Regions from separate parts of the Paenibacillus odorifer genome, predicted to be linked through region 1. Evidence: a T-box and tRNA genes for the amino acid it is inferred to sense, from the RefSeq annotation. Region 1 holds a T-box; the other holds one or more tRNA genes.
What was found. A T-box is a leader RNA that pairs with one kind of tRNA and senses whether it is charged. The one in region 1 lies ahead of trpS (tryptophan--tRNA ligase), so its partner is inferred to be a tRNA-Trp.

Region 1 (4,029 bases):
AGTTAAACGTTTTACATAAAGATTGCATGCAGCTCGGATTATAGGGTATAAATTAGAAAAACCTCCCACAGCTTCTGGAAGAAGTGTGAGAGGTTTGAAAGCTAGTCGGCAATGGGCTTTTTAAGACCTCAGCCGGATAAAACACTTAAGATAACGATGTTACTGACGACCGGACAGTTGTTGTTCTGCCAGTTGTACTAGACGTTTAGTGATGTAACCTCCCAAAGAACCAGTTTCGCGGGAAGTGTAGTTCCCGTAATAACCGTCAGCTGGGATCGTTACTCCAAGCTCTTGTGCTGCTTCATATTTCAATTGTTGCAACGCTGCATTTGCTTGAGGAACTACAAGGTTATTGGAACGGCTGCTACGACCTTGACCTGCTTGACCCATGTGTGTCACCTCCTTCGCCCGTTGTGAAGATAGTATGAGCGCTAAGAGGCTAATTCATGCATGCTATCGAAAGGTTTTAAGGATGGTAATTATTAGTCGATTAAAAGTAAGGGTAGGAAAGCCTAAATAACTAAGCTCGCACAAAAAATCGGCCTTCTCTTACGTAAACGCAAGGGAAGACCGATATAATGTATATCTGCTTTAATTCTCGGGATAGATCATTTCCAGCATAGTGGACAGCTCAAGGCTTTGACCTGGTTCTACCTTCAGCAAGCCAGTGAAGGAAGGATCGTCGGAAACGTTAGGAGCATCCGGGAGCCAGGTATAAGGTTCGATGCACAGAAATTGATCGGCTGGTCCTTTGGTATACAGGACCCAGTGGCGAAAAAGATTCTCGTCGGCCGTATAACGAAGACCATAACCATCATCGCGTAATAACAATGCTTCTACGGGCTGCTTGTCACCAATACGCAGAGCGGTATCAAAATTAGTTCCCTGTAGGTTAATTCCAGAATTTAGAGAATCTAGATCACCGAGTGGAATTAGATTGCCGCTAGGGAGCAATTCATCGTTTAGTTCATAAATGCTGTTTACGGGCAATTTGAGATTCCAGCGTTCAGGTTCTCCATCGATCATAAACCAGGTGTGATAACCGATCCCAAAGGGAATACGATGATCGCCGAGATTTGTAACCTTTAAAGTCTGGCTGAGCCGGGCATCCTGAAGCCTGAATGTCATTTCGAATTTGAGTGGAATGGGAAATTGCTCCATCCAGTGTGGATCATCTTCAGTAAGGAATTCAGTAGTGACTGCACAACCGTCCTCGTCTTCTTCAATATCGCTGACACACCAGGATTGAGTCCGGTGTAGACCATGGATATGATTGTCACCAGCGGTATTCTGGTCAAATTGATAACTTGTACCCTCGAATTGAAATTTTCCTTTACGAATTCTTCCGGGTGGAATTAAGAGCGGGATGCCAAAATGGTAAGGTTTTTGCATAAAGAAAGCTTGATCGCTTTCATCAGGCCGCCGCAGAATTTCCCGTTGTTCCTTTACATCAAACAATGAAATCACGTTGTTTCCTAGTCGCGGCAAAAGCGTGACTTCCAGTTCGCGGCTGTGCAAAATATAAGTATCATAACCGCCCCACTGCCCTTTGGTCACCTGTTTCATGAGATATGCTCCTTTATCGTAACTGTAATCGAATAGAACATGGATAACCTTATCATAACAGATTTATACGGAAGTGGTTAAGTGATTTGACAACTTCTCTTTATGGTTCTATGATGAAGGCATTAAATTATGATGAGAATGTGATGACGGGGACAAGTAGGCAGGAAATGTACCTTCAGAAAGCCGGTGGTTGATGCGAACCGGTAGGACACTCTTGATGAATGGACCCCTGAGCGCCGCGCTTGAACGGGAGCAAGATACCCTAGTAGACCGGCCGGATCTTCCCCGTTAACGGAAGACTAAGGCTGTTTCCTTTTGACTATACAAAGGTTTAGCAGCGAATAAGGGTGGCACCACGGTCTCACGTCCCTTGCGGATGAGGCTTTTTTGCGTTCTCGGAAATTGGAAATCACATCTAACGGAGGTCTATATTATGTTGAAAAAAGTAATGTCAGGCATACAACCGAGCGGTTCTCTAACTTTGGGTAACTATATCGGAGCGCTGAAAAATTTTGTGAAGCTGCAAGACGATCATCAATGTTTCTTTATGGTTGTCGATATGCATGCGATCACCGTTGCTCAAGATCCTGCGGCACTGCGTGAGCAGTCTGAAGCTGTAGCTGCACTCTTTATCGCGGCAGGAATTGATCCTGTGCGTTCGAATGTATATATGCAGTCCCATGTGCCTCAGCATGCGGAATTGGGTTGGATCATGACTACGCTAACGGCAATGGGCGAGCTTGAGCGTATGACACAGTTCAAAGATAAATCATCAGGTAAGGATTCGGTTGGCGCGGGCCTATTCGTATATCCTTCTTTAATGGCAGCAGATATTCTTGTTTATAATGCGGATCTTGTGCCAGTAGGTGAAGATCAGAAGCAGCACTTGGAGTTGACCCGTGATTTAGCTGGCCGATTTAATAACCGTTTTGGCGAATTCTTTACGATTCCTGAACCGTATATCCCTGAAGTGGGCGCACGCATTATGTCTCTGGATGATGGCACTAAAAAAATGAGCAAGAGCAGCCCAAATGCAGGCAGCTATATTGCCCTGTTGGATTCGCCGGATGTGATCCGTAAAAAAATCAGCCGCGCAACGACTGATTCTGGACGTGAAGTTATCTTTGATCCGGCTAATAAGCCAGAGATTAGTAACTTGATGAGTATTTACTCGGAATGTTCTGGAATGTCCCTCCAGCAAATTGCCGATCGTTATGAGGGACAAATGTATGGTGGCTTTAAGAAGGATCTTGGGGAAGTGGTTGTGTCCACACTTGAGCCTTTGCAACAAAGATATCATGAAATTCGCAGTTCAGGTGCGATCACTGATATTCTTGCCGAAGGTGCTGAACGCGCACGTATTGTTGCAGCTGAGACATTGAATGGCGTAAAAGAGCGGATGGGCTTTCTGCCAGCTCGTTAATCTAATCAGAGCTTAAACTTTCCTGTTTGCGTCTAATTCTGGCTTTGAGGATAAATCCCCAGCCAATATTCAATACGCAGAGAAAACCAAGCAGAAGTGCTAGCCAGAAGCTATAGCTGATCGCGATTGAAGCGGCAGTGAGAATAAGAATAGAAGAACAAGCGAACCAAAGTGAGAGTCCTTTACCCATTAAGAGCCTTCCTTTCCGTGTCTGCTAAAATGAATCCCGGAGTATTATAAATACTCCGGGATTTTTTGTGATTATAGAATAGTTCTCTCAGTAAGTCTACAGTTTCATCGTAAAGAACCAGGGTCGATGGAAAATCGTTTGTCGAGCTTATCGCTGCTAAGCCAGCCTACATAAGTATTTAAAGGTTTATATTGGTTATCCATAACTAATACAGCCACAAAAGGGTATTGTTTGCGGTGTAAATAACGAACGTCTCCCCAGCGCACCATATATCCTGAAGGAAGCTCCTCCACTTCGGCCACCGCATAAGAGGTGAAATATAAAAAGGACTGAATATCTGGATGCGACTTGGATATTTCCACAGCGGGATGATTCGAGCAGACCGCATGTTTGAACCATTCCAGACGGTTGTTCAGTAGCTGCCCAACTTCATAACTGCCGTCTTTTTTCACTTTAACTACGTTCCAGCGTTTAAGTGAAATTGTAGGGATTACAATATAACGTTCGCCAGCAGTATGGTGTATATCTTTAAGCTTGATGTTTCGTGTAAGGCGGGCATGAACAATCGTTCTCCAAATATAATAAAGAATGGTACAGGCATAAAGCGTAATAAATAAAGGTTTAGGCGGAACAATCCCAGTGATCCAGAGCAGAATAGCTGCGATATGGCTGCCAAAAATAAATGGATCGAAAATGTGGATGATATTCCAGGCGATCCATTTCTCAGTGAATGGACGGGCCGCCTGAGTTCCATAGGTGTTAAACAGATCAGAGAAGACGTGCACGCCTACACCTATGAAACCCCAGAGTGCAACATGGCTTAAAGCTGCCAAATCAGTAAACCCAAACA
Region 2 (4,029 bases), 160 kb from region 1:
AGCCGCAAGGCGAAGTATACGGGCTGACGCCTGCCCGGTGCTGGAAGGTTAAGGGGAGTGGTTAGGGGTAACCCGAAGCTATGAACCGAAGCCCCAGTAAACGGCGGCCGTAACTATAACGGTCCTAAGGTAGCGAAATTCCTTGTCAGGTAAATTCTGACCCGCACGAATGGCGTAACGACTTGGGCGCTGTCTCAACGAGAGATCCGGTGAAATTTTAATACCTGTGAAGATGCAGGTTACCCGCGACAAGACGGAAAGACCCCATGGAGCTTTACTGCAGCTTGATATTGAATTTGGGTACGATCTGTACAGGATAGGTGGGAGCCGTAGAAATCGGAGCGCAAGCTTCGGTGGAGGCGCCGTTGGGATACCACCCTGATCGTATCTAGGTTCTAACCTAGTACCCTTACCGGGTACGGGGACCGTGTCAGGCGGGCAGTTTGACTGGGGCGGTCGCCTCCTAAAGAGTAACGGAGGCGTTCCAAGGTTCCCTCAGAATGGTTGGAAATCATTCGCAGAGTGCAAAGGCATAAGGGAGCTTGACTGCGAGACCTACAAGTCGAGCAGGGACGAAAGTCGGACTTAGTGATCCGGTGGTACCGCATGGAAGGGCCATCGCTCAACGGATAAAAGCTACCCTGGGGATAACAGGCTTATCTCCCCCAAGAGTCCACATCGACGGGGAGGTTTGGCACCTCGATGTCGGCTCATCGCATCCTGGGGCTGAAGTAGGTCCCAAGGGTTGGGCTGTTCGCCCATTAAAGCGGTACGCGAGCTGGGTTCAGAACGTCGTGAGACAGTTCGGTCCCTATCTGTCGTGGGCGCAGGAAATTTGAGAGGAGCTGTCCTTAGTACGAGAGGACCGGGATGGACGTACCGCTGGTGCACCAGTTGTTCCGCCAGGAGCATGGCTGGGTAGCTACGTACGGACGGGATAAGCGCTGAAAGCATCTAAGCGTGAAGCCCCCCTCAAGATGAGATTTCCCAATTAGTAAGACCCCTTGAAGACGACGAGGTAGATAGGTTGGAGGTGGAAGTGCAGCAATGCATGGAGCTGACCAATACTAATCGGTCGAGGGCTTATCCTATACTTAGAATGCAAATTCGTTTCGGATTCAGTTTTCAGGCGATTAAGCCTGGTATGAATATTCCCTGATAGCTCAGTTGGTAGAGCACTCGACTGTTAATCGAGTTGTCACAGGTTCGAGTCCTGTTCGGGGAGCCATATGGAGAGGTGTCCGAGTTTGGCCGAAGGAGCACGATTGGAAATCGTGTAGGCGCCACAAGCGTCTCGAGGGTTCGAATCCCTCTCTCTCCGCCACAAATTTTTAATTAGTATGGCCCGTTGGTCAAGGGGTTAAGACACCTCCCTTTCACGGAGGTAACATGGGTTCGAATCCCATACGGGTCACCAAATTTTCACTTGATTTATCCTAGTGGACTTTGGTACAATAACAATTGTTGTTTATGGAGGCTTAGCTCAGCTGGGAGAGCATCTGCCTTACAAGCAGAGGGTCGGGGGTTCGATCCCCTCAGCCTCCACCATAACATATTTTTACTGACGCGGGGTGGAGCAGCCCGGTAGCTCGTCGGGCTCATAACCCGAAGGCCGCAGGTTCAAATCCTGCCCCCGCAACCAATTAACTTAAGCAATTATATCTTTTGGAACCGTGGTGTAGTTGGCCTAACATGCCTGCCTGTCACGCAGGAGATCGCGGGTTCGAATCCCGTCGGTTCCGCCATTTTCATCATGGCTCGGTAGCTCAGTCGGTAGAGCAGAGGACTGAAAATCCTCGTGTCGGCGGTTCGATTCCGTCCCGAGCCACCATTTATCATCACAAAAGAATGAGTGCCATGCCGGTGTAGCTCAATTGGTAGAGCAACTGACTTGTAATCAGTAGGTTGGGGGTTCAAGTCCTCTCGCCGGCACCATCCTTGGAGGATTAGCGAAGTGGCCAAACGCATCAGACTGTAAATCTGCTCACGTAAGTGTTCGGTGGTTCGAATCCATCATCCTCCACCAGTTTTTAGGGGCATAGTTTAAAGGTAGAACAACGGTCTCCAAAACCGTTGGTGTGGGTTCAATTCCTGCTGCCCCTGCCAAGTTCTTTCTAAAGTTTAATATGGCGGCCGTGGCGAAGGGGTTAACGCACCGGATTGTGGTTCCGGCATTCGTGGGTTCGAGACCCATCGGCCGCCCCATTTTCTTTAAAATGAATAATGGCAACAATATCAACTTAATATGGCGACTGTGGCGAAGGGGTTAACGCACCGGATTGTGGTTCCGGCATTCGTGGGTTCGAGACCCATCAGTCGCCCCATTTTACTTTAAAATGTTATTGGGGATTAGCCAAGCGGTAAGGCAACGGACTTTGACTCCGTCACTCATAGGTTCGAATCCTATATCCCCAGCCATTTTATGCGGACGTGGCTCAGCGGTAGAGCATCGCCTTGCCAAGGCGAGGGTCGCGGGTTCGATTCCCGTCGTCCGCTCCAAAATTTACATGGCGCCATAGCCAAGTGGTAAGGCAAAGCTCTGCAAAAGCTTTATCCCCAGTTCAAATCTGGGTGGCGCCTCCATTTAGTTCATATGTGCCGGCGTGGCGGAATGGCAGACGCGCTCGACTCAAAATCGAGTGGGAAACCGTGGAGGTTCGAGTCCTCTCGCCGGTATCTTAAAAAGGTTAGTAAGAATGCTTTTATAAGCAATCTTACTAACCTTTTTTCTTTATGTTCTTAGTTTTACAGGATTAAGCCGTTGAATAGAGGAGTTTCTCTATTTCAACGGCTTTTTTTAATCTGATTAGTGATTAACCTGATTGATTATTAATGCGGAATGCTCGCGGGGTATGACCTATTTCTCGTTTAAACATATTGCAGAATTGGGCATCGTTCACAAAACCTGCAGCAGCAGATACTTCAGAGATTTGCATCTGAGTATGACGTAATAGAGATTTTGCATAATCCAGGCGTTTTAACAGCAAATACCGCAGGGGTGAAGACCCGAAACGTTCTTTAAATAGATGGCGAAAACGATCGTAGCTATATCCGGACATTTCTGATAGTGTTTCGACGGACAATTTATGGCGATAATGCTCATTCATATAATTAAGGACATATTGTACTCGATCTTCTGATGGGGATTGATATCCAGAGGCACTAAGAAGCCTCATAAGATGGACGGTAATCTCGCTCATTTGTAGGTTTAGAAGCTCAGAGAATCCGTCTTGCTTGCGTGTAAACTCTGCTTTCATTCGCAGCAGGATTTGAAGAACGGTCTGATCTTTATCATCTTCATATACGCCGAGCAGATTACTCATATTAGGGTGTTCCGAGTGGAAGCCTACAAATAATACATTTGCATCCTCACGGTGGTGCTCGTCATGTTTATGATTGGGTGGCACAAGCGCGAAAGAAGAGGAGCGAAAATGGTAACTTCGTGGGCCAACATTGGTTGTCCCTACCCCCTGTAAATAATAGACCAGTTCGTAGCATTCATGCTGGTGTGGAGGGATATAAGTATTTAGCTCATGTGTGGCACTTACAATATATAGAACACGATCCATGATGATCCTCCAATACTTATGTTTTAGCCGAATCGTACAAAACTATGACCGAAATCATATAATTATTTTTAATAATATTTGTTATGATCGTATCAATAAATCCGAAAGTTCGCAACCTGACTGGCCATCTCGTTCGGAAATAAAGCGGATTATTAATAATAATGGTATTTTTATTGCTATTTTTGAGCCTAAACGTTAAATTTATTACTTTTAATGATACTTTATTTGGAAAAAAGAGAATTTCCATTTGAACCGTGAATTATACAATGGGTGAAGATGGGGATTCTGCCGGATTACTAACCAACTAAAATTAGGGGTGGAATAGAGTAATGAATAAAAAAGTTCTTTCTTTGTTGTTATTAATGGTGATGGTTCTGGTCACAGCATGTGGGAATAACACGTCCAATAACGGTTCTTCTGCGAATACTGGATCAAACGCTGCTGAGGGTGGAGAAACAGG

Region 2: it has a tRNA-Trp gene. The T-box ahead of trpS (tryptophan--tRNA ligase) is inferred to sense a tRNA for this amino acid. The anticodon was not compared.

Annotation. Positions count from the first base shown of each region.
Region 1 is NZ_CP009428.1:5,756,018-5,760,046, reverse strand. It holds gene PODO_RS25130 (hypothetical protein) at 1-6, shown strand, start outside; gene PODO_RS25125 (alpha/beta-type small acid-soluble spore protein) at 160-390, opposite strand; gene PODO_RS25120 (aldose 1-epimerase) at 592-1,566, opposite strand; T-box leader at 1,701-1,940, shown strand; gene trpS (tryptophan--tRNA ligase) at 2,003-2,989, shown strand; gene PODO_RS25110 (hypothetical protein) at 2,991-3,179, opposite strand; gene PODO_RS25105 (metal-dependent hydrolase) at 3,284-4,029, opposite strand, start outside.
Region 2 is NZ_CP009428.1:5,912,433-5,916,461, reverse strand. It holds rRNA gene PODO_RS25785 (23S ribosomal RNA) at 1-1,091, shown strand, start outside; tRNA gene PODO_RS25780 (tRNA-Asn) at 1,153-1,228, shown strand; tRNA gene PODO_RS25775 (tRNA-Ser) at 1,232-1,324, shown strand; tRNA gene PODO_RS25770 (tRNA-Glu) at 1,343-1,417, shown strand; tRNA gene PODO_RS25765 (tRNA-Val) at 1,473-1,548, shown strand; tRNA gene PODO_RS25760 (tRNA-Met) at 1,566-1,642, shown strand; tRNA gene PODO_RS25755 (tRNA-Asp) at 1,668-1,745, shown strand; tRNA gene PODO_RS25750 (tRNA-Phe) at 1,756-1,831, shown strand; tRNA gene PODO_RS25745 (tRNA-Thr) at 1,860-1,935, shown strand; tRNA gene PODO_RS25740 (tRNA-Tyr) at 1,941-2,026, shown strand; tRNA gene PODO_RS25735 (tRNA-Trp) at 2,033-2,106, shown strand; tRNA gene PODO_RS25730 (tRNA-His) at 2,130-2,205, shown strand; tRNA gene PODO_RS25725 (tRNA-His) at 2,249-2,324, shown strand; tRNA gene PODO_RS25720 (tRNA-Gln) at 2,344-2,418, shown strand; tRNA gene PODO_RS25715 (tRNA-Gly) at 2,425-2,499, shown strand; tRNA gene PODO_RS25710 (tRNA-Cys) at 2,510-2,583, shown strand; tRNA gene PODO_RS25705 (tRNA-Leu) at 2,598-2,676, shown strand; gene PODO_RS25700 (AraC family transcriptional regulator) at 2,814-3,569, opposite strand; gene PODO_RS25695 (BMP family ABC transporter substrate-binding protein) at 3,899-4,029, shown strand, end outside.